2 regions of the Mesorhizobium sp. M1143 genome follow, and region 1 is predicted to be linked to the other one. Evidence: riboswitches for the same ligand, from Rfam matches in the RefSeq annotation. Region 1 holds a riboswitch; the other holds the start of a gene.
The links. Region 1 has a riboswitch for thiamine pyrophosphate ahead of NKH35_RS28250 (YkoF family thiamine/hydroxymethylpyrimidine-binding protein). Riboswitches for the same ligand answer to the same signal wherever they lie in the genome.
Positions count from the first base shown of each region.

Region 2: linked by a shared signal. The riboswitch ahead of thiB (thiamine ABC transporter substrate binding subunit) and the one ahead of NKH35_RS28250 (YkoF family thiamine/hydroxymethylpyrimidine-binding protein) in region 1 are both predicted to bind thiamine pyrophosphate.

Region 1 covers NZ_JAMYMJ010000068.1:890-12,550, reverse strand. Annotated here, with positions in the region: gene NKH35_RS28265 (ABC transporter substrate-binding protein) at 1-207, opposite strand, end outside; gene NKH35_RS28260 (ABC transporter ATP-binding protein) at 204-986, opposite strand; gene NKH35_RS28255 (ABC transporter permease) at 983-1,825, opposite strand; gene NKH35_RS28250 (YkoF family thiamine/hydroxymethylpyrimidine-binding protein) at 2,081-2,689, opposite strand; TPP riboswitch at 2,680-2,792, opposite strand; partial or broken gene NKH35_RS28245 (GSU2403 family nucleotidyltransferase fold protein) at 3,003-3,392, shown strand; gene NKH35_RS28240 (hypothetical protein) at 3,628-3,879, shown strand; gene NKH35_RS28235 (DUF2934 domain-containing protein) at 4,036-4,275, opposite strand; gene NKH35_RS28230 (hypothetical protein) at 4,368-4,583, opposite strand; gene NKH35_RS28225 (DUF1236 domain-containing protein) at 4,680-5,009, opposite strand; gene NKH35_RS28220 (hypothetical protein) at 5,349-5,651, opposite strand; gene NKH35_RS28215 (hypothetical protein) at 5,813-6,142, shown strand; gene NKH35_RS28210 (hypothetical protein) at 6,283-6,513, shown strand; gene NKH35_RS28205 (hypothetical protein) at 6,534-6,755, opposite strand; gene NKH35_RS28200 (hypothetical protein) at 7,022-7,429, opposite strand; gene NKH35_RS28195 (hypothetical protein) at 7,583-7,819, opposite strand; gene dinB (DNA polymerase IV) at 8,053-9,294, shown strand; gene NKH35_RS28185 (hypothetical protein) at 9,580-9,678, shown strand; gene NKH35_RS28180 (hypothetical protein) at 9,738-9,836, shown strand; gene NKH35_RS28175 (hypothetical protein) at 9,910-10,002, shown strand; gene NKH35_RS28170 (hypothetical protein) at 10,094-11,269, opposite strand; gene NKH35_RS28165 (EamA family transporter) at 11,415-11,661, opposite strand, start outside.
Region 2 covers NZ_JAMYMJ010000053.1:23,448-35,108, forward strand. Annotated here, with positions in the region: gene NKH35_RS26065 (amino acid ABC transporter ATP-binding protein) at 98-865, opposite strand; gene NKH35_RS26070 (amino acid ABC transporter permease) at 862-1,542, opposite strand; gene NKH35_RS26075 (amino acid ABC transporter substrate-binding protein) at 1,680-2,453, opposite strand; gene NKH35_RS26080 (RNA polymerase factor sigma-32) at 2,851-3,708, shown strand; gene NKH35_RS26085 (M48 family metalloprotease) at 3,805-5,211, opposite strand; gene thiQ (thiamine ABC transporter ATP-binding protein) at 5,542-6,306, opposite strand; gene thiP (thiamine/thiamine pyrophosphate ABC transporter permease) at 6,303-7,910, opposite strand; gene thiB (thiamine ABC transporter substrate binding subunit) at 8,160-9,167, opposite strand; TPP riboswitch at 9,211-9,325, opposite strand; gene NKH35_RS26105 (thiamine diphosphokinase) at 9,488-10,147, shown strand; gene NKH35_RS26110 (ABC-F family ATP-binding cassette domain-containing protein) at 10,149-11,661, shown strand, end outside.

The DNA.
Region 1 (11,661 bases):
ATCGCCATAGGGCAGGATCTCAACATCGAGCCCGGCCTCGTTGTAGAATCCTTTGTCGCGGGCAACGAACAGGCCGACATGGTTGGTGTTGACCGTCCAGTCGAGCGCGACGGTGATTTTTTGCGCAGCCGCATGAGCGCGCGAGGCCAGCGGCAATCCGGCGGCCAGCGTCAGCAGCAAAGCCTGCCGGCGTGTGAATTCGGTCATGAAAAACTCCTTTGAGCGGTCTGCGGAAACAAGCCCCGGTCAGTCCCGGGATTGAGCAGCGTGTCGAGGATGTCGGCTTCGAGCGCGGCGGCCTGGCGCGCGGCATCGCTGCCGGTGGTGCGCGGGCGCGGCAGCGGCACGGCAATCTCGCCGATGATGCGGGCCGGCCGCGCCGACATCAGATAGATTCGATCGGAGAGGTAGACGGCTTCGCGCACGTCATGGGTGATCAGCAGCGCGGTCCAGCGGTGGCGCTGCCACATGCCTTCCAGCCAGCGCTGCATACCCGCGCGGGTCAGTGCATCCAGCGCGCCAAAGGGCTCGTCGAGCAGCAGCATGTCGCGCTGCTGCACCACGGTGCGCAAAAGGGCGGCGCGCTGGCGCATGCCGCCGGAAAGCTCGGCCGGCCAGGCGCGCTCGAAACCGGCAAGGCCGAACTCAGCGAACAACGGCGCGACGCGTTCGCGCGCCGCTTTGCGGCCAAGACCCTGCACTTCCAGCCCCAGCGTCACATTGTCGATGACGCGCCGCCACGGCATCAGCGAGTCGCGCTGCGGCATGAAGGCGAAGGGGCTGCCCTGCAATGGCGCGCCGTCGAAGCGCATGTCGCCCTCACCTTTCAGCGCGCCGGTCAGCAACTGGAACAGCGTCGACTTGCCGGCGCCGGAAGGGCCGAGGATGGAGACGAACTCGCCGGCCGCGACATGAAGCGAAATGCCGGCGAGCACCTCAAGCGCGCCGAAGTTCTTCCTGATGTCCCGCAGTTCGAGCCGCGTCATTGACGGTTCTCTTCTGCAGCTTCAACCTTGCCGTCGCGGCTTTCGCTCCCTGCATTCTCCCAAGGCATGGCGAAGCGCTGGACGAGCACGGCAATGCCGAACAGGATCAGCGTGAGCGCGGCGCTGACGGCGACGGCAGCGAGCACCAGATCGGGCCGAAAGTTGTTCTTGGCATTGAGCATGTAGATGCCCAGCCCCTTCGCCGCCCCCGCATATTCGGCGAAGATCGCGCCGACCACGGCGTAGGTGACGGAGATGCGCAGCCCGGCGAAGAAATAGGGCAGCGCCGAAGGCAGGCGCGCCAGCCAGAAGATACGCCAGCGCCCGGCCCCCATGGCGGCGAGCATCTGCGAAATCTCCTTGCTGGTCGCAGCAAAACCTTCGACCAGCGCGACCATCATCGGGAAGAAGGTGACGAGCGCCACAAGCAGGATTTTTGGCATCAGCCCGAAGCCGAACCACAGCACGATGAGCGGCGCGATCGCGACCAGCGGCAAGGTCTGGCTGACGATCAGCAGCGGAAACAGCGCGCGGCGCAGCGGGGCCAAGAAATCGACCAGCGCCGAAAGCACGAAGGCAGCGACCAACGAGCAGGCGAAGCCGGCTGATGTGGCGCGGACGGTGGGCATGGTGTTGTCGGCGAGTGCGGCGCAATGCTCCCAGGCCTGCTGCAGCACGCGCGACGGCGCCGGCAGCATGATGGGGGCAGCGCCGCCATAGCGGGCGTAGAGTTCCCAGGACGCGAGGAGCAGGGCGAAGGCGCAGGCGGCGGGGATGGTCTTGGCGATGGCTGCGGCTAATCTCCCCCCTCGAGGGGGAGATGTCGCCGAAGGCGACAGAGGGGGTCGTCTCGCATAGAGCGCCCACGCCTTGCCGATGCGAAAAGGACGTCGGCGCTCCACGCGCTGGGACCCCCTCTGGCCTGCCAGCCATCTCCCGCTCGAGGGGGGAGATTCGTGGGCATCGCGGTCTTCGCCAATCGCCAATGGCTCCCCTCCTCTTTGTGCTGAGGGGTCAGAGGCATCTCCTCCACGCAATGGGTCAGATAAACCAGCCACGGCAATATCCTCGAGGAACGACGCTTGAGCCGCGGCTCAGACCCCGCTCGGGCTGTTCGCCGAAATCGTGATGTCGAGGGTGACGTGGCCGGCGCCGGGGCCGAAGCGGCAGAAGGCCTCGTTGAGCGTGGCAAACACCGCACCGGCATCGCCGCGCAGTTTGGTGCAGAAGTTCTTTGAGCGTTCAAAGACGCCGGACTGCTTCAGGAAATCGATGCAGCCATAGATCTCGTCCATATGGTCGCCTGTGCCCATCACATAGAGCGAGAACTGCGCCGCCACCGGCTGGCCGGTCGACGGCGTGGCCTGGACAGCGCGGATCGCGGCGATCTTGCGCTCGTCCAGCGGAATGGCGGGGCCGCCGGTCTCGTCGGAGCGGCAGATCGGATCGTCGGGCTCACCCGGACAGCCGCGCGAGACCGCCGCCGAAAGCACGCAGTGCTTGCCGCTTCTGGCCGCCGCGACGAACAGGTCGCGCATGGCGGGAAACAGCACCTCGGGCGGCCCGACCATAAGCGTCGAGATGTCATCGGTTTCGATCCGCAGCCGGTCGCGCCAGGGATCGAGCGCGCCGAGCGCGCCGAGGATGACGCCGACGAAATCGTCGGTCATGGGATAAAGGGAAATCTGTGCGCCTGAAAACATCGCCCGCCTCGCTCCGCTGGTATTATCCAGATCAGCTTTAGGGTCCGAAGGCTTGCCGCCCTCATCTCAGCCCCGACGATACGGAGCACCCCTGTGGATGAGCGGGTTAAAGCATTGTTCGCGACATTGGGGAAGCCGTTTGTTGAAGGCACTGCGGCAAAGTGTTTTGGGCCAGACGGGCCGGGCGCCCGGGCGTTCAGAGCGACTCGTCAGTTCGTTGCGTTATAAGGTTTCCACGAATTTCTTATAACTGCGTTGAAATTCAAGCTGATAAACGTAATTATAAGAAAACGGCAGAGACTCCGCGCAGCCCTTACGGTTTCTGGATCTCCTTATCCGCGACCCCATCCGGACTGCGCTCCTGCATCGCTCGGGCTTGCCTGTGCTGGTCCCCTCGCCCCAGCGCTACGCCATCCACAAGCTGATCGTCGCCTCGCGACTCGGGCCGAGCGCTGGGGCCAAGCGGGAGAAGGATCTCCATCAAGCGCGCCTGCTGACCCAAGCGCTCGAAGCCACGCGTCGCCAGGACGACCTTGCCTTCGCCTTCATGGAAGCGTGGGACAAGGGCGAAAACTGGCGCGAGACGATCCGGCGCGGCCTGAACCTGTTCGACGCCGACACGAGGGAAACAGTCAACACCATCCTGGGAAAAGCCCTCCGCGAGATTGGTGCGACTCCTGAAGGATTCACGATGCGTGATTAGCTGAAGCGTCCGCTGCTATATTCATTGCCATCGTCCCAATTGTACGAAATTGGCTTGACGCTGATTCGTACATAAAGTACGATATCTCTTTTTGCAGAGAGGAATGTCCTTGAGCACAGCGAACCATGTTGCCTTCGCCGATCTCTCTCGTCCTTTGCCGTCACCCCCGTCGTTGCCGCCGCCTTTGTTGCCCTTGTCATTCGATCAGTGCCAACGTCTCGCCGGGGCTTGGCGAATGGCCAGCCAGGACATCGCCGACGACATCCGCTTCATCCGCCAATATCTGAAAGTCGTTGCCGAGAAGGACGAGAGGCTGTCGACCGGCACCCTTGTTCACAGCCGCGCCTATGTCGAGGCCTGCGCCGGCTGGCTGCCACAGACTGTAACGCGCTATCTGCGCCACCTGCGCCAGATCACCGAATGCGAACTGGCTATGACAGCTGCCGGGATTCGCTTTGCGCTGTCGAGTTATGCCTGGGAGGCATGAGGGGCGGCTGTCGCCAAACACAAGGAATTGCGCTGCCCGTCGCAGGCGCAATTCGTCAGGTTGAGAGGCTCGGGCGCGCCTGAACGGCGGGCGCCAAGGATGGCCCGGCCAGCGAATTCCGGCCTTGCTTTATTTCGACTGGCCTTATTTCTGGCCTTATTTCGATTTGGCTTTGCCGGACTTTGCGGCGGCAGGCTTCGCGGCCTTTGGCTTGGCGGCTGCCTTGGCGGGCTTGGCGTCAGCTTTCTTCGCCGCCTTTTTGGGCTTGGCGACCGCGCCATCGACTTCAGCCGTGGCCTGCTCCCAGTGTTCCTGATGCGCGCCTTCAGGCCGGCCGGCCTTTTCCCAGATCTCGTGCGCGCGCTGGCGAATGCGGTCCTGTTTGTCGTCCGTCACTTAAGCCTCCGTGGTTGGGTCCGGTCGGTTGGTCCAGATTCCACGAAAACATTAGCCGAAAATTCGGCCGGCGTCTTGAGTGACGAGACATCTCAGCGCGGGTCGGAAATCACCGCAACGCCGAGCAGCGCCGCCTTCTTGACGATCAGCCCCGCGAGGTCGGCATCCGAACGATCGGTGCCGGTGCGCTCCCGCAGGAGCGCGATCGCTTCCTTCATCGATAACAGCGCCGTGTTGCGCTCGGCCAGCAACTTGTCGCAACACGCCGCAACATTGGCGGAGTTCGGGGTCTCGACATGCGGCAACATGGCAATTCTCCTTCATCATGTTCATCATTCGGCCCTGCCGCCCTTTAGGAAGAACGACAGGGCCGTATCACCGATGAATGGTTAGGTTGTCGAGCGTTACTCGACCACCTCGACAATCCTGCGCGTGCTGGGGTCGACCAACACGGTATGGTTGTCGACGACGGCGTATCTGTACTGAACGTCGGGAACCTCCTGCAGCTCGACAGTGTCAGGCAAGGCAGTGCCGACATTCAATTCGACGCCGAGCAGATTGACCGAGGCAAGCGGATGTTTCTTTACGTACTGGTGCACGACCGTGCGCTGTTCCGGGGTGATGATCACCTGCTGCTGTGCCGGCTGCGTGACGATGACCTCGTCGGCGGCGGCAATGCCGATACCAGCGATCATGGCGAGCCCGGCGACGGCGGGAATAAGGATGGTTTTCATCTTCGTCTCCTGTCGTTGTTGGCGAGCTCCGCCGTGTTCCCGCATGAGGCGAAAACAGCGCAGATCGAGGTGGCGGGCTCCTGGAGGCAAACGCAGCCGGTACGGTCTTGTTCCGCAAGCGGAGACTAAATTGATCGGCTTCCCGGTCATGCCAGCAGAACCCGCACCCGCAAGATTCGCATTGAAGCACAATCCCTCAGGAGACCTTCGACATGGATGATGCACGGCTCCAATTCCGGGCGATTGCGGCCGGCGCCGACATTGATCCGGTGACCGCGTCGCCCGGCCAAGACGGGAACCGACCGCCTTCGTGCCACGCCGTGAAGTTTCAAGCAAAGGTCATTGCTTCGGCGGCTGCGCAGGCACCTCGCCAGGCTTGATCACCGGCGTCTTGCCCTGATCCGGCGGCGGCTGCGTCATACCCTGGTCACCACTGGGCGGCGGCTGCAGCACGCCGCCGCAGGGACCGAGCGTGCTGGTCGATTCGCCACCGCCATTGGCGACCGGCGGCTTCTGACCATCGTCCTGAGGCTGCGCCTGGCAAGGCGCGGCACGGCCGTGCTGGTCGCCATTGTCCTGCGCAGCCGCCGGGTCGGCCAGCGCCAGGAGCAGCACGCATGGGATGAGGGGGAAAGTCTTCATGGTCCAGCTCCTCTGGATTCATCTCCTTGGCAAAGCAGACTAGTCCTTGGCAAAGCAGACTGGCGGCAATTGGTTCCACGGAGATGGAGTGGTTGCCGGAACCTGACAGCCGGGAAGTGAGTTCCACCTTCTCGACGCAAAGCCGCCCGGAGGAGGCAATCATGGAAGAACGAAACAGAAAACCCAATGACGAGGTCGAGGCGCCACCGAGCAAAAACGATGCCCGCGACAGGATCGCCAATGACGAGGTGGAAGCGCCGACGCCGCGCCGGCAGGATTGGGATGCGCTGCGTGGCGCAACGGTCCTGCCCGACGGAGCAGATCAGGAAAGCCTGCCGGACACCACCGGTGTCGAGAAGGAAGGCGAATTGCCCGAGGAGGATGACGACAACCCCTACCAGGACAGTGACGATGCCTTGCCCGACGACGCCGAGGAAGCCGCCATTGGTCACGACCTGGCGAGGCGCGGCGGCCGGTTCGACGAGGTGTAAGGGCAGCGACCGCGGACTTTCGAGAGTTTCCCGGGACGTCCACGCCGTCACCAGTTGGACCAAGGATGAGCTGAAGGCGATGCCGGAGCATCGCGATATTTCGAAGGATCCGGCTGGCCGGATCCTTCGTTTAAGGCGCCTTGGCGGTTTGGCTTAGCCCTTGTGGTCAAGGGCTGGACGGCGACAATCTCGGCACCTTCGACAGCCGAGAAGCAGCCGAGAAGCACGAACGCGAAGCCCAATATTTCAAGCGCCGTCGAGGCCGCTCGCCTGAAATCTTCAAAGTGCGCAAGAAATCCCCGCCGCGGGCGGTGCAGACACGCTCCGGCATCGCGGCGCTGCGAACCGGGCCATCGACCGCCGGCACTTGAGTGCCGACGGGCTCTGACCTTCAATTCGACCCGGGATCGCCGAGCGCCTCGGTGACGAAGGACGCCGCGATCAGGTCGTCGGCGTCGAGGCGTAGGGAGCCTTCGACACCTCCCATGATGGCTGCGACCTTCTGGAAGGTCTGCATCTCGTGTTCAGTAACGCTGGCGTCTCGCATCCTGGCTTTCAGATCGGCGATGCGTCGGCCCAGTGAGGCCGACGTTCCGATTTCTCTGTTCGACATGGTGGCCTGCTCCTCCCCCAACCCATGCTGTGGACGTACTCAAGGCTGCCTATATATAAGGCAGCGCGAATACAGTCGCCGCAACGCGCGATATCTGGGAAGGTTCCGGCGCCAAATAGTCACGAAATAATACGTGGTGGGACTCGGGTATGTTAAGCGCCGACGCGGCGATAGACACCGCAGCCAGCGGCTGCGGCCATCGGCCTGGCCAACCCGTGTCGCGGGTCGCGAACGCGGGTCGGACTTTGATCGCCGCGCGCGAACAGTCAGCGAGAGGCCGGAACCACGCCGGACACCGAGCGCGCCGTTTCGGGCGAAAACACCACGAAAGCAAAAACCAGAACGGCAGCAGCGACAATGAGCGAGCCGCCGGCGACGATCGGTTCAAACGCCGGGTTTCCCTGCAGCATCACATACAGCGCCGGCAGCATGATCACCAAGCCGAGAGTGTAGAGCCCGTAGTGGATCATGGCGATGCGACGCGCCGCCTTTTGCGGATTGAGCGCGTAGTAGCCGCCGAAGATGGCGCTCGTCACCCAACCGAGCAGATTGATATGCGCGTGCGCCGGAAAAGCGGCGTGGTCACCCGAGATCGCCATCTGCAGGCCGGCCGCAATCCCCAACATCAGGAACAAGATGGCAGTTTTGAAAAAGAGTTCCGAAACCCTCGGCATGTCATTTCTCCCCCTATGCGGTCTGCGACCGCTTGCGACCTGGAGAATACACCCACGCGCAGAACTTTTCCACGCCCCGCTTATGGGGCCATGCCTGCACAGCTTTTTGCACGCTGTTCGACTTTTCTGGCTGCCACAACCCGGCGCCGCCCGCTATGGCGCCAGCAAGATGTCGGCGCCCGCTCGCTCGTCGAACACCACCGCGCAGCCGCGCCCCAGCGCCACTGCCGACAGCGCGTTGGCCACCGTCTCGTCCGGCGATACGAAATCACCGGTCAGCACTCGCAACTCCTCTACCGCCCTGGCCATTGACACGCAGTGCCCGGCAACGCGATCGCTCGTGCAGGCGTCAACGACGCTGACGAGGTCGATCATCTCGAACTGGCCCATACCGGCCTCCACAAAAACAGCGTCCCGTCGCGGATATGAACGCTGAGGCGAGAGACAATGTTCCGCAGGTCCGATGCCCAGGCGGAGCACTCGACAGCCCGATCTGGAACGGACCGGCCGGCGACAACCGCTTCGCTTGACAATAGGCCCTGTTTGTTCTCTATTTGTTCGGCAAAAACGCCTCTCACAACAGACGCGGCTAATGCTGCAACGCCGCAAAGGGAACGGTCGGGATGGAGCCCACCATCCTGCATGCGGACCTCGACGCCTTCTACGCCTCGGTCGAGCAGTTGCTCGACCCGGCGCTCAGGGGCAAGCCGATCGCCGTCGGCGGCGGCGTCGTGCTTGCCGCCTCCTACGAAGCCAGGGTTTTCGGCGTGCGCGGCGGCATGCCCGGACGACGCGCGCGCGAGCTTTGCCCCGGACTGATTTTCGTCGGCGGCCATTTCGCCGACTATCAGCGGCTGGGCGACGCCGCCATCAAGGTGCTCGACGATTTCACGCCGCTGGTCGAGCGGATTTCCATCGATGAAGCCTTTGCCGACGTCGCCGGCTGCACGCATCTGTTCGGGCCGCCGGCCGAGATCGCCGCCACGGTGCGTCGGCGCGTCCGGGCAGAGCTCGGCCTGCCGATCTCGATCGGCGTGGCGCGCACCAAGCATCTGGCCAAGATCGCCTCGCAGGTGGCCAAGCCCGACGGGCTGGCGGTGGTCTATCCGGACACCGAACTTGCCTTCCTGCATGATCTGCCGGTCGGGCTGATGTGGGGCGTCGGCCCGGCGACCAGAGCGCGGCTGGCCGAGATCGGCATCGAGACCATCGGCCAGTTGGCAAAGACGCATGGTGGGGCGCTGCGAAGATTGCTCGGGCCCGCCGCCGGCGAAAAGCTGGCGTCGCTGGCATGGAACCGCGACCCGCGAAAGCTCGAAACCCACAGGCGGTCGCATTCCGCCGGCGCGCAGTCGGCGCTTGGCAGACGGCCGGCCGAGGCGCGTATCTTCGGACCCGTCCTGCTGCATCTGGCAGACCGGGTCGCCAGCCGGCTCAGGGCGAAATCACGGCCCGGGCGCACGGTGACGGTGCGCGTGCGTTTCGCCGATCTGCACGCTGTCACACGCTCGCTGACGCTCGATCAGCCGATTTCGGCAACCGCGATGCTGGCCGAAATCGCCGGGGAGCTGGTGCGCGGCGTGCTGGCCGCCAACCCTCGGGAGAAGACCATCTCGCTGCTGGCGATCTCGGTGTCGCAGCTGGAAGAAAGTGCCGAGCTGCAGCTGGAGCTGCCGCTCGGGCTTGCCGATGAAAAGCAGCGGCCCGGCAGCAGGCAAGGCCTGGCGCGCTTTGGCGCCGACCGCGCCATCGACAAGATCCGCCAGCGCTTTGGCAGAGAGGCTGTCGGCTATGGCGCCGTGGCGCTGGAAGCCCGGCGCTCGGTTCCCGATGCCTTCCGCGAACTGGCGGAGAAGGAACTGTGAGTGCGGCGCGACGGCAAGGCCAATGTTTAGGCTGGGCCAGTCCGCGCTGCATTGCCGCTCTGTTTGACCAGGCCGACCAACCAGGCCAGACCCGCCGCCGTTTCGGACGTTTTCCGCACCGCAACCCGGCCGCGCCATGCACGCCCAAGAACAACGATTTCTCGATGAAGGTGGATTTGCGATTAACGCATCGGCGCCAAGAAAACCCGGGACGGGACGACGGCGCCGCGAAGGTTGACAGTGCCGATCCGTCTGGCATTATCGCGTAAGCTTGGAGGATTCACTATGAAGAAAACCTATTCGAAGCCTGTTCTGGTCAAAAAAGGCAAGCTTTCGCAGGTTACGGCGCTCGCCAATGGAGCGGGTTCCGGCCCGATCGAGTGAAGTCGTTGAGTCGGACTGTCGCCTGATCTGGCGGCCTCGCCTGACACTGGAGATGCGGCATGAAGAAGACCTATTCGAAGCCGGTGCTGGTCAAGAAGGGCAAGCTCTCGCAGGTTACAGCCGACAATGGTAACGGCTCCGGGCCGGTCGCAGTCTAGCAGCCGATTATCCGACGCCTCGTGCCGTCTGGCCGGGAACAGGGCTTTGGGTGCCCGACGTGGAGAGTGGAAAATGAGGAAGACCTATTCGAAGCCGGTGCTGGTCAAGAAGGGCAAGCTCTCGCAGATCACCGCGAACGGCGCTTCTGCTCCTATTCCGGGCTAAACTCGTTCCCCCGGTAGATCGAGATCCTCCTGACAGAGTCGGGCGGCTTGATCGTTTCCAGAGCATGATCTCCCGCAGGCGGCGGGACCGTTCAGCGCGCAACCACCAGATCGTCGAGCACGAGCTGCCAATAGTGGCTCGTGGAGAGGCGCACGCGCGTCACCGCCGCCAACATCGGCGCATAGTGGACGGGCGCCAGTGCCGACAGGACGATCGTGTCGCTGGCGATCAGCCGGTCGCCAAGCCAGCTCTCGACCAGTGCGGTTTCGCCTTCGGACTTCAACCATGCCGCCGTCAGCATCACGGAATGGAACCCGAACGGTTTGTCGCTCGAGAATTCGGCCGGGTGTCCGCTGCTCGTATAGCAGACATGGTCTCCCGAGATATTGCCGTTGACGTAGCCTTCGCTGCCTTCGGTATGATCGCGCGCCAGTGCGTTCAGGTTGAACCAGGTCAACCCGGCATAACCGGACGGCACCTTGCGCAGGCCGCGCGTCGTGACATCGTCGAAACCGATGGCCTGCAAGGACGCGGCGCTGTCGACAGCCGCGTTCTCGGGCGACAGCAGGCCGAGCTCGGTCGGGTAGGCCGACAAGACCAGTCGTCGTTCCCTGCCATCGCCGGTGACTTCGATCGCGTCGGCGTCATCGGGCAGATCGAGACGGAAGCCAGCGCCAGCACTTAGCGGATGCACCGCCACCTCTTGCCCTTTCGCCATCACCGAGATGCTCGCCGAGACACCGTCCGCTACGCGGCCGCTGAGCCGGCGTATCGCAAACAGGCCGACCGGCTGCAGCATTGCTTCCGAGACCAGCCCGGTGGGCGAGCCCGGCAGCGGCCGGAGGTGCTGCGACTGGACCTCGTTGGCGCTGCTCGAGCGCCAGCCGGGCGGAACCGACACGGTGAAGCGGTAGCTGCCCGGCACATGGATGGGCGCGGCCCGACGTTTCGCCGACGCCAGGAAATTGGCAAAGCCGCCGCGATTGCTCCGCGCCGCGGCGACGAAGCGGCCGTCGCCATCATGCAGTCTGACCATGATGCCGGCCATCGGGCGGTCGCCGAGCCCGTAGCGGCCGTCGCGATCGGAATCGAAATAGACAAAGGTCGAATGATTGAGCTTGCCGTGGTTGCCCGACCAGTCCCGGCGCACGGCGTAGTCGTTGGCCGGATCTTCACGAAGCCGGGCCTTGCGACGAGACCGCGCCAGCCGCCAGGCGAGAGCCGCAACGACAGCCGCGAACCCGACAAGGAGTATTGCCTTGATCACGGACGGCTCAAGCAATGCTGTCGGCCCTGCTCATCTGGATCTCCTGCACATACATCGATCCATATATCGATGCTGCAGGCGCTTGAGCAACCGGACACGGGACCGGCGGACCACGGCATCGGCGTCACATACCCATTTCAGGCACCTATTCCGGCGATGGCACCGGCGGCTTGGTGGTCAGCGCGGCTCCGAAGGCGGCGACGACCACGGCGGCGATGCCCGCGCATTGCAACGGGCTCAGGATCTCGTGCAGGAACAGGAAGCCGGCCAGCGCGCCCAGCGCCGGCTCCAGGCAGGTCAGCGTGCCGTAGAGCCTGGCCGGCATCCGGGTCAGCGCCACCATCTCCAGCCAGAACGGCAAGGCGCTGGAGAACAGCCCGACCAGCAGCGCG
Region 2 (11,661 bases), on a different contig from region 1:
CCAGGCAGGGTCGCTGCGAAGCAGCGAGGATGGGGGACGGCACCAGACCCGACCCGGACCTTCCGTCCGACCTCCCCACAAGGGGGAGGTAGAAGGCTCAGCCGCCGGCTTCCTTCTCCGCCTCCTGCTTCAGCGTCGCAATAAAACGCTTCGTCCGTTCACGCTCCGGGTTGGAGAACACCACGGCGGACGGCCCCTTCTCGACGATGACGCCGGCGTCGAGGAACACCACCTCCTGCGCAATCTTGGAGGCAAGGCGAAGGTCGTGCGTGGCCATCACCATGGTCGTGCCTTCGCTGGCGAGCTTTCCCAGCACGTCGACCACTTCCTGCGCCAGTTCCGGATCGAGCGCCGAGGTCGGCTCGTCGCAGAGCAGCACTTTCGGCGACGGCGCCAGGGCGCGGGCGATCGCCACACGCTGCTGCTGGCCGCCCGACAGCGTTGCCGGCCAATCATCCGCCTTGTGTGCCATGCCGACCTTCTCGAGCAGCGCCAGTGCCCGCTCGCGCGCCTTTGCCGTCGGCCATTTCAGCACCGTCACCAGGCCTTCCATGACGTTCTCGATCGCGGTGCGATGCGGGAACAGCTGGAAGTTCTGGAACACCATGCCGGTCTGCAGCCGCAGGCGCTGGATGTCGCGGCTGGGGATCTTGATGCCGGGACGGAATTCCAGCGTCTCGTCGCCGATGCGCACCATGCCCGAGGTCGGGATCTCCAACAGGTTGATGCAGCGCAGCAGTGTGCTCTTGCCGCCGCCGGAGGGGCCGACAAGCGCGGTGACGCTGCCTTCGGCAATGGTGACCGTCACGCCCTTCAGCACCAGATTGTCGCCGAAGCGCTTTTCGATGTCGGTGAGGCCGATCATGAGCGCGCCTCCAGGAAGCCGCCATAGCGGTTGAGCCGCTCCTCCAGCCGCGTCTGCAAGGCCGAAAGCACCGAGCTCATCGCCAGATAAAGGATCGCCGCCTCGACATAGAGGATCAGCGGCTCATAGGTGGTGGCGACGATGCGCTGCGCCGCCTGGAACATCTCCGGCACAGTGATGGCGGCGGCCAGCGACGTATCCTTGACCAGCGAGATGAAGGTGTTGGACAGCGGCGGCACGGCGACGCGGCCGGCTTGCGGCAGGATGGTGCGCCGCATCGCCTGGCTCCAGGTCATGCCGATCGAATAGGCCGCCTCCCACTGGCCCTTCGGCACCGAGCCGATCACGGCGCGGATAATTTCCGAACTGTAGGCGCCTATGTTGAGGGTGAAGCCAATCAGCGCCGCCGGAAAAGCGTCCAGCAATATGCCGACCGAAGGCAGGCCGTAAAAGATCAGGAACAGCTGCACCAGAAGCGGCGTGCCGCGAAAGATCCAGACATAGAAGCGGACCACGGCAACCAGAGGCTTGGGACCGAACAGCCGCACCAGGGCGACAACCAGGCCGACGAACAGGCCGAGTGCGAATGATAGCAATGTCAGCGGTACGGTGAAGATCAACGCCGCCCACAGCAGTGTCGGCAACGAGTCCAGCATCAGGTGTAGCCAGTGCGGCACGAACGGCTCCTCCTTCACAGACCGCCGCGGTGACGGCAGTGCGATTGTGTGCTTCTCATATCATGCGAAAAACGGCGAGCCGTCAAAGACGGCCCGCCGCTATTGGTCATTGCCGGCAAACCGCCGGGAGATGGTCTTTACTGCGAGACATCCTGGCCGAAATAGGTATCGGCGATCCTCTTGTAGGTGCCGTCGGCCTTGATGTCGGCCAGCGCCTTGTTGATCGCCGCGACCAGCTCCGGATCACCCTTGCGCACGATGACGCCGGCATAGTCGGCGTTCTCTTCCTGCGCGGCGATCTTCACATTGGCGTCCGGCTTGTGCTTCTTGAAGTCGAGGAAAGACAGGCTGTCATTGATGGTGGCGTCGGCGCGGCCGGTGAGCAGCAGCTGGATCGACTGGTCGAAGCCGTCGGTGCCGACCAGTTCGGCGCCGTTGGTCTCGGCGAGCTTGCCGAAATTCGATGTCAACGACTGTGCCGACTTCTTGCCCTTGAGGTCGGCGAAGGTCTTGATGTCGGTGTTGTCGCCGCGCACGATCAGCACGGCCTTGGAGGCGATGTAAGGATCGGAGAAATCGTACTTGGCCTTGCGCGCGTCGGTGATGCCGACCTCGTTGATCACGGCGTCGTAGCGGTTGGCGTCGAGGCCGGCGATCAGCCCGTCCCATTTGCCTTCGAGGAACTCGACCTTGACGCCGAGCTTGTCGCCGATCGCCTTGGCGATCTCGACGTCGAAGCCGACCAGCGCGCCGGAAGCATCATGATAGGTGAAGGGCGCATAGGTGCCTTCGGTGCCGACTTTGAGGGTGCCGGCCTGCTTGATCTGGTCAAGATTGGCGCCGGCATGGCCTGATGTAACAGCCAGAACCTGAAGCGTTCCGGCGACGATGAGCGAATTGAGCCATTTCATTTCTGTGTGATCCCGTCCTTGGCCGGTGTCCGGCGCTTGTGAGAGCCGGAAACTGACAGATACAGCGCAGCAAAATAAGGAACCAGATTTCAAAAAAACGACGATCCAGAAATCAGATTCTCAAAGCAGCTCGGATCGGTGCCAATAGTCCGGATCTGCGGTGTCGATGCGCCCTGTCGGACCGCACAAAACAACCGCCATCGGCGGCGGAACCAATCCCCGGTGTGGCACGTTCATGGCTTGTTGTAGGGCGCCGCGTTTCCATTTCAAGAACCCTTGGCTGCGCTAGGCCCGAAGCAATTCCAGGAAAGTGGGAAAGCGGTTTCCTTCGGAATTGCGTCAAACAGAGATAACGGCCGCCAGGCCGTCCGAAAATGTCCGGGAGCAGGAGCGCGGCATGATCGAAGACACGGCAGGACGGACCATGGTCCGCACGGCAATGAAAGCCCCCTACCTCGAGCGCGATGAGGAACATGTTCTCGCCTTGCGCTGGAAGGAGGACCAGGATCAGCAGGCGCTGCATCAGATCACCGTCGCCCATATGCGGCTGGTCATCTCCATGGCTTCGAAATTCCGACATTACGGCCTGCCGCTCGGAGATCTGGTCCAGGAGGGCCATGTCGGGCTGCTGGAAGCAGCCGCGCGTTTCGAGCCGGAGCGCGAGGTGCGCTTCTCGACCTATGCGACATGGTGGATCCGCGCTTCGATGCAGGACTATATCCTGCGCAACTGGTCGATCGTTCGCGGCGGCACCTCTTCGGCGCAAAAGGCGCTGTTCTTCAACCTGCGGCGCCTGCGCGCCCGTCTTGCCAATGGCGCCGAGCCGATCTCCAACGCCACGCTCTACCGCGAAGTCTCGGTAGCCCTCGGCGTCTCCGAGGCCGATGTCGAGAAGATGGATTCCAGGCTTTCAGCACCTGACTCTTCGCTCAACGCACCGCTCGCCGATGAGGCCGGCACCACCGAGCGGATGGACTTCCTGATTTCGGACGATCCATTGCCTGACGAGGTCGCCGGCGACACCATCGACGTCGAACGGCGCCTGATGTGGCTGAAGACGGCGCTCCGCGCGCTCAATGCCCGCGAACTCAGGATCATCGAGGAGCGTCGGCTGACAGACGAAGGTGCGACGCTTGAGGCGCTCGGCGAGACGCTCGGCATTTCCAAGGAGCGTGTCCGCCAGATCGAGGCCCGCGCCATGGAAAAGCTCAAGCTCGCGCTGGTCAAGCAGAACCCCGAATTCATGGCAGCGTGAGATTGCCAGGAACAGGGGTCCCGCCCCGAGTTATCTCAGAAAAGTTATCTCAGAAAAAAGCACTACGAAGGCTGGGGTTTCTGACGAAGACCGGCGCTATCTGTCCGTGACGATCTTGACCTTGTCGCCGGCCGAAACCGAGGCGCCCGGCGACATCGCGTTGAGCACGCGGAACAGATCGAGCTTGCGGTCGACGCCGACCATCTGCGCCGAAAGTGTGCCCATCGTCTGCCCGGCCTGTACCGTGACGACGCGGATATGCAGCGGCTTCAGTGCCGCTTTCTCGGCGGGGCTGAGCACGCGGAACGAACCGCTGACCGAGCGTGCCACCGGATCGAGTGTCGTGCTGGCCGAGGGGGCCGCTGTCAAAAGCCGGTAGACCTGACCGCCGGCGCGGATCACCGCAATGTCGAACTGCCAGCCATCGGCGCCGGCGTGCGCTGTCGCCGCCTCGTTGCCGTCGATCGTCTCCTGGCGCACGCTGGTCTCGTCGAGACCGGCCACCCAGCCGCTTCTGATGTAGTCGGTCAGCGCACGATCCTTGTCGATCGACACACCGTCGAAGCGGATCGCCATGTCGCCGGGACCGGTCGCCGTCACTGCCGCCGCCGAATTGTCGATGATGAAGCCGTCGGGCACCGTGAACGAAACGCCGAGGCCCGGATGCAGGAAGGTCTGGCCGCGCACATAGCCCTCTTCCGGCGTGTCGCCATAGAGCAGGCCGTCTATCCCGGCCAGGAAGGAATCGCGGTCGCGGGTGCCGATGCCCGGCGCGCCGAACTGGCGGGCGTGGCGCTGCGCCAGATCAATTCGCTGCGGCGTGTTGGGGTGCGTGGCCAGGAAGTCGAGGCTGGCGTCGGTGGCGCCGCTGATCGAGCGGAAATCGGTATAGGCCGACATCGACTGCAGGAAACGCCCGGCGGCATAGGGATCGTAACCCGCCTCGCCGATCGACTTGATGCCAATCGCGTCTGCCTCCAGCTCCTGGTTGCGCGAGAACTGCGCCAGCCTCAGCTTGCCGCGGATCAATGCCTGCTTGGCGGTCGGGCTGTCGCCCAGCACATCGGAGACCACCTTGGTCGCCAGGCCTTCCTCGGCCTCGAGCTGCTGGCGCTGCAAGCCGTGATTGGCGGTGACGTGGCCCATCTCATGCGCGATGACGGCGGCGAGTTCGGCCGAATCATTGGCCAGCGCCAGCAGGCCGCGGGTGACGTAGAGATAGCCGCCCGGCAGCGCGAAAGCGTTGACGTTTGGCGAATTGAGGATGGTGATGCGATAGGTCTGGGTCGGATTGGCCGACACCACGGTCAGGCTGCCGACAACCTTGGCCACCATGCGCTCGAGCTTGGGATCGGAATATTCGCCGCCATAGGTGGCAAGGATGCGCGGATGCTGTGCCTTCGCCAGTTCGGCAAGCTTGCCGTTGGCGGCGACATTGTCGACCGTGATCGGCTTGTCGGAAGGCTGGAAGCCGGATTCCTGCACTTCGGGAGGCGTGAACATCTGGCAGCTGGCCAGCGCCACGGCAAGGCCGGCCAGCGCGAGGAAGCGCACCAGCGGTCTGCGTTTCAAAGTGTCAGTGCCGGTCGGCAGCACGGCGTTCCTTCAGCTCTCGGCGCATGATTTGGACCGGGGTCCGCGCCAGCGAAAAATCGGTCTTCGTTGGCAATCCTGCACACATCAAAAAACCTACAGCGTTTACGCATCCGGCCGGGTGCGGCGCTGTAGGGGCAAATCACGGCTCGTGCCGGACCAGTACTAAGCGGACCTAGCCACATCGACTGGACCATGGCAAGCAAGCGCCACATCACCTGTAGCCGGTTTGGTCGTAAATTATGTCCGCTTCCGGGCAATATCGCGTGATCCGCCCGAACTTGCGCCGATATAGCGCCGAAACGCTTCAGGGCCAGTGCCGTCGAAAAAATCGGCGGCAGGTCCCGTCGCGGCAACCCTGCCATTGTCCAGAAAAACCATCTGCTCGCCGATACGGCGAGCGTCTTCCGGCTGATGCGTGACGAACAGCACCGTCATCGCCCGCTCGGCATGAACGCCGGCCACCAGGTCGAGCATGTCGTCGCGCAGTGCTGGCCCGAGCGAAGCGAACGGCTCGTCGAGCAGCAGCACTGGCCGGTCGCGCACCAGAACGCGGGCGAGCGCCACGCGCTGCCTTTCGCCGCCGGAGAGTTCGCGCGGCAGGCGCATTTCCTTGCCGGCCAGGCCGACGCGGTCAAGCGCCTCGGCGATTGCGGCGCGATCGGCGTCGGTCAGGTTGAGCGATGGCGAGCGGCCGAGCCCGACATTCTTCTCCACCGAGAGATGAGCAAACAGATTGTTTTCCTGGAATACCATCGACACCGGCCGCACCGAAGGCGGCTCGGCGCCGACATCGGCGCCGCCGATCAGCACACGACCGGACTCTGGCGTCTCGAAACCAGCCACCAGATTGAGCAAGGTCGATTTGCCCGAACCACTTGCCCCCATGATGGCGGTGATCTTCGATGTATCGAATTCGACATCGAACAGGAATGACGTTTCGCCATAGCTGAACGAGACCTTGTCCAGCCGGACAGTCGTGCCTTTCTCCACAGCGGACGTCACGATCTCTCTCCCCGTCCCAGCCAGTCTGCCGCGACCACCAATGCAAGGCAGACCGCCCCGAGCAGCAAAGCCAGCCCGGCAGCATCGGCCGTGCGATAGCTGCCCATGCGCGCCAGCAGGAGATAGGGCAAGGTCTGCACCGAATCGCTGCCGAACAGCGCGATGACGCCGAGATCGCCGAGCGACAGCGCCATGGCGAAGGCAAAGCCGGTGGCCAGCGGCCGCCGGAGCGATGGCCAGTCGACCAGAAGCAGCCGGTTCCAGCCCGCAATGCCGAGCTGCGCGCACAGCTTTTCGTGGCGCTCGCTCGCCGCATCATAGGCCGGGCGCATCGCGCGGATGGCAAAGGGCATCGCCATCACCGCATTGACGGTGACGACCATGACCGGCGCGATGGCAAAGACATCGCTGACCGTGCGCAGCAGGAGAAACCAGCCGGCGCCGATGACAATGGGCGGCACGACGAGGACGAAGCCGGCGCCGGTGTCGGTGGCATGTTCGAGCAATGAACGGGCACTGGACCGGCGGCGCAGCGACAGTGCCCGCCGAGCCATGATCAGCGACAGCGACAGCGCCACCGAAAGTAGCGCCGCCGAGAGGGCGAGACCGGCGCTGGTCAGGGTCGCCTGACGCACGGCACTCTCGCCCGCCAGCCGGCCGAGATCGGCGCCGAGGCCGGACGCGACGGTGGCCGCCATTGGTCCGGCGACGAACAGCAAGGCGAGCACGATCAGGACGGCGTTGAACGCTGTTTCTGCTTTGCCGGCCAAGTGATAGCGGCGCGGCGCGACAGGCAAATTGGCGTCGCCGGTCACATTGGCGCCGAGCCGCGTCAGCGCCAGCATGACGGCAAAAGTCAGCGCGATCTGCAGCACCGTCAGCGTCACCGCTCGCGCCGGATCGAAGTCGAAACGCAGCGCCTGATAGATGGCGACTTCCAGCGTCGTCGCCGCCGGCCCGCCGCCGAGGATCAGGACGATGGTGAAGGAGGTGATGCAAAGCATGAAGACAAGCCCGGCGACGCCCGGCAGCGCGGCGCGCAGCACCGGCCACTCGATCAGCCGGAAGGCTGGCCTCGCTCCCATGCCGAGCTGGCTCGCCAGCCGCCATTGATCGGCCGGCACCGTTCCCAGCGCTTCGAGGAACAGCCGGGTGGCCAGCGGCAGGTTGAAGAAGACGTGGGCGACGAGGATGCCCGACAGCCCATAGATGTCGGGCCAGCTCTGGCCACCGATCGCGGCGAAATAACCGGCGCGGCCATAGAGCGCCAGTATGCCCAGCGCTGCGACAATCGCCGGCAAGGCAAGGGGCACAGTGAACAGCTGCAGGATGAAGCCGCGTCCGAAGAAGCGCGGATGCCGCGACAGCGCCCGGGCGACGAAGAGCGCCGGTACGGCGGAAAGCAGAGTCGAGAGCGCAGCCTGCCAGAGCGTGAAGCGGACAACGCGCAGGAGATAGAGGTCAAAGGCGGACGCGGCGCCGGAAAGGTCGTGCGCGCCTTCGCGGATAAGGCCGGCGAAGGCGCCACCGATCAGTAGCGCGATTGCCGCAAGCGCGACAATGCCGGCCGTGATGCGGGGGTCAGAGGGATAGTGCGCACGCATTTCGCGCTATCCAACCCTACGGCGCACGTTCGCTGCTGACGCAAATATTTCACGGAAGTCGAGTTCCCGCCCACCCCTCTCTGGCCTGCCGGCCATCTCCCCCGCAAGGGGGGAGATTAGCAGCTTCGCTCCCCGCCCCATCCTCGCAGCGTTGGAGGTTGGCGAAAGCTTCCGAGCGCTTGATCTCCCCCCTTGCGGGGGAGATGGCCGGCAGGCCAGAGGGGGGTGTTCAAGCGCCATCCTGAATTCCTACTTGCTCATCACCGCCAGCCATTCATCCACCCAGGCCTTGCGATTTGCCGCGACCTCTTCCGGGCTGAACAGCAAGGTCTTCGCCGGCTTGACCAGCCTATCAAAAGCCGGATTGAGCGGCTTGTCGGTTTTCCCAGCCGGGAACATCCAGTTGGTCTCCGGAATGACATCCTGGAATTTCGGCCCGGTCATGAAGGCCAGAAACTTTGCCGCCAGCGGGTTCTTCGCGCCCGTGGTGGTGATGCCGGCGACCTCGACCTGCAAATACTCGCCTTCTTCGAACGACGCCGCCTGGAAGCGCCCGGTGTTCTCGGCCACCATGTGGTAGGCCGGCGATGTCGTATAGGACAGCACCATCGGCGCCTCGCCCTTGGTGAACAGGCCATAGGCCTCGCTCCAGCCGGGCGTCGCCGTCAGCACTTTGCCCTTGAGTTTGGCCCAGGCTTCCGGCGCCTTGTCGCCATAGACCGACTTAACCCACAGCAGCAGGCCGAGGCCCGGCGTCGACGTCCTCGGATCCTGGATGACGATCTTGTCGGCGGCATCGCCCTCGACCAGTTCCTTCAGGCTCTTCGGTGGGTTCTTCAGCTTCTCGGTGTCGTAGACGACGGCGAAATAACCATAATCATAGGGCACGAAAGTGTCGTCGCTCCAGCCGCCCGGCACGTTGTTTTCAGCCACCGCGCCATGTCGGACAAACAGGCCGGAAGCCTTGGCTTCCGCGGTGAGGTTGGTGTCGAGGCCAAGCACGATATCTGCTTTGGTCGAGGCTCCTTCCAGCTTGACGCGGTTGAGAAGTGCGACGCCGTCGGCCGCCGAGACGAAGTCGACGCTGCAGCCGCACTCGGCTTCGAATTCCTTCTTCACCTGGGGGCCCGGACCCCAGTCGGCAGTGAAACTCTCATAGGTATAGATCGTGAGTTTTTCCTGCGCTGACGCAGGGCTTGCCAGTAGCGAAACAGCAAGCCCCAGCGCTGGGACAAGACGGGACAAAAACATGCGCATCGGCGCCTCCTTCATTCGTGTTGAAAGGAATTGAGGCGTCGGGCTGTCCGAAGCGTCTAATCCCTCCGCCGGTACAAACCGGATCAGGTTCAGCGGGTTGGCGAGACTGCCTCTCAGCCGGTCCGCGAAGATCGCGTCCGGCACCCCGTTAGAGCGTTTCGACACATAGGCCCGGCCAAGGTGCCACGCAAGTGGAAGTTTGCCCGAGCATGATCCCGGAAAGTGGAATCCGTTTCCGGAAAAAGATCATGCTCCAACAAAGAGTGACGGTGCCGCTCGGCCTTCCGTTTCGTCGGCGGGGCTGGTAAGGGCCAGCGGATATGAGCACATTCACCATCCTGCTTGGCGGCGATCTCGTCCGCACGCCGCGGCTCGACCGGCAGGTCGCGGGCACGCGCGTCATCGCCGCCGACGCCGGCATCGATCATGCCCGCCTGCTCGGCCTGATGCCGGAGCTGTGGGTCGGCGATTTCGATTCCGTGCCGGCGGACCTGCCTGCCGATCTCGCCGCCGTGCCGCGGGAGGTGTTTCCTCCCGAAAAGGACAAGACCGATGGCGAACTGGCGATCGCGGCGGCATTGGAACGCGGCGCCACCAGCCTGGTGCTGGCCGGCGCTTTCGGCGGCAAGCGCGCCGACCACGCCTTCCTCCATCTGGCGCTCAGCCTGCGGCTGGCAGAGACAGGCACAAAAGTGCTGTTGACCAGCGGAGCGCAGGAAGGCGCCCCTCTGCTGCCTGGCAAGGCCGGCTTCGACTATGCCGACGGAACGCTGTTTTCGGTGCTCGGCTTTTCCGATCTTTCGGGCCTCACCGTGTCCGGCGCGAAGTGGCCGCTCGACCATGTCGAGGTCGTGTTCGGCTCGTCGCTGACCATCTCGAACGAGGTCAAGTCCAACACGACCGGGGGCGGCCTCGAAATCGCGCTCGGCCATGGCCGCGCGCTGCTGCTCGCCCACCCCTACCCCTTGCCTGAAAGCTGACATGGCCCCGCCCCTTCTCAACCTCGACGGCATAAGACTGACCTTTGGCGGCACGCCGCTGCTCGACGGCGCCGAACTGACGGCGTCCGCCGGTGACAAGATCGCGCTCGTCGGCCGCAACGGCTCCGGCAAGTCGACGCTCCTGAAGATTGCCGCCGGTCTGATCGAGCCGCAAGACGGCGAGGTCTTCCGCCAGCCTTCGGCAACGGTGCGCTATCTCCCGCAAATGCCCGACATGGACGGCTTTGCCAATGTGCGTGCCTATGTCGAGGCTGGGCTTGGGCCTGCCGACGATCCCTACCGCGCCACATATCTGATGGAGCATCTCGGCCTCGCCGGCACGGAGAACCCCAACGATCTCTCCGGTGGCGAGGCGCGCCGCGCAGCACTTGCCCGCGTCATGGCGCCCGAACCCGATATTCTGCTGCTTGATGAGCCGACGAACCATCTCGATTTGTCGGTCATCGAATGGCTGGAAGAGGAGCTCGTCCGGACGTCTTCGGCGCTGATCGTCATCTCGCACGACCGTCGCTTCCTCGAACGCGTCTCGCGCGCCACTGTCTGGCTCGACCGTGGCCAGACCCGCCGCCTCGACAAGGGCTTTGGCCATTTCGAGGAATGGCGCGACCTTGTGCTGGAAGAGGAAGAGCGCGAACAGCACAAGCTCGGCCGCCAGATCGTGCGCGAGGAGCATTGGCTGCGCTATGGCGTGACGGCTCGCCGTAAACGCAACATGCGCCGCCTGGGCGAACTGCAGACCATGCGCCAGCGTTTTCGCGGCCATCGCGGCGCCGAGGGCTCGGCCACCATGGTGGCCAGCGACGCCGCCGAATCCGGCAAGCTGGTGATCGAGGCCAAGAACATCGAAAAGAGCTTTGGCGACCTCACCGTGGTCAAAAGCTTCTCGACCCGCATCCAGCGCGGCGATCGCGTCGGCCTTGTCGGGCCGAACGGGGCCGGCAAGACGACGCTGTTGAAGATGCTTACCGGCGAGATGAAGCCCGACGCCGGCTCGGTGCGGCTCGGCACCAATCTGGAAATCGCCACGCTCGACCAGAAGCGCGAGGCGGTCGATCCGGCCGAGACCCTGGCGCAGTATCTCACGGACGGGCGCGGCGAAAACCTCGTCATCAATGGCGAGCAGCGCCATGTCGTGTCCTACATGAAGGATTTCCTGTTCAAGCCGGAACAGGCGCGCACCCCGGTGCGCGAGCTGTCCGGCGGCGAACGGGCGCGGCTGCTCCTGGCGCGTGTTCTGGCGCGGCCGGCCAACCTTCTGGTGCTCGACGAGCCGACCAACGATCTCGACATGGAGACGCTGGAACTGTTGCAGGAACTTGTCGCCGGCTTTGCCGGCACGGTCATCCTGGTCAGCCACGACCGCGACTTCCTCGACCGCACCGTCACCAGCATCATCGCCCCGGACGGAGGCGGCCGCTGGATCGAATATGCCGGTGGCTATTCCGACATGCTGGCGCAGCGCGGCGGCACCCGGCTCGACGACCGCAAGGCGC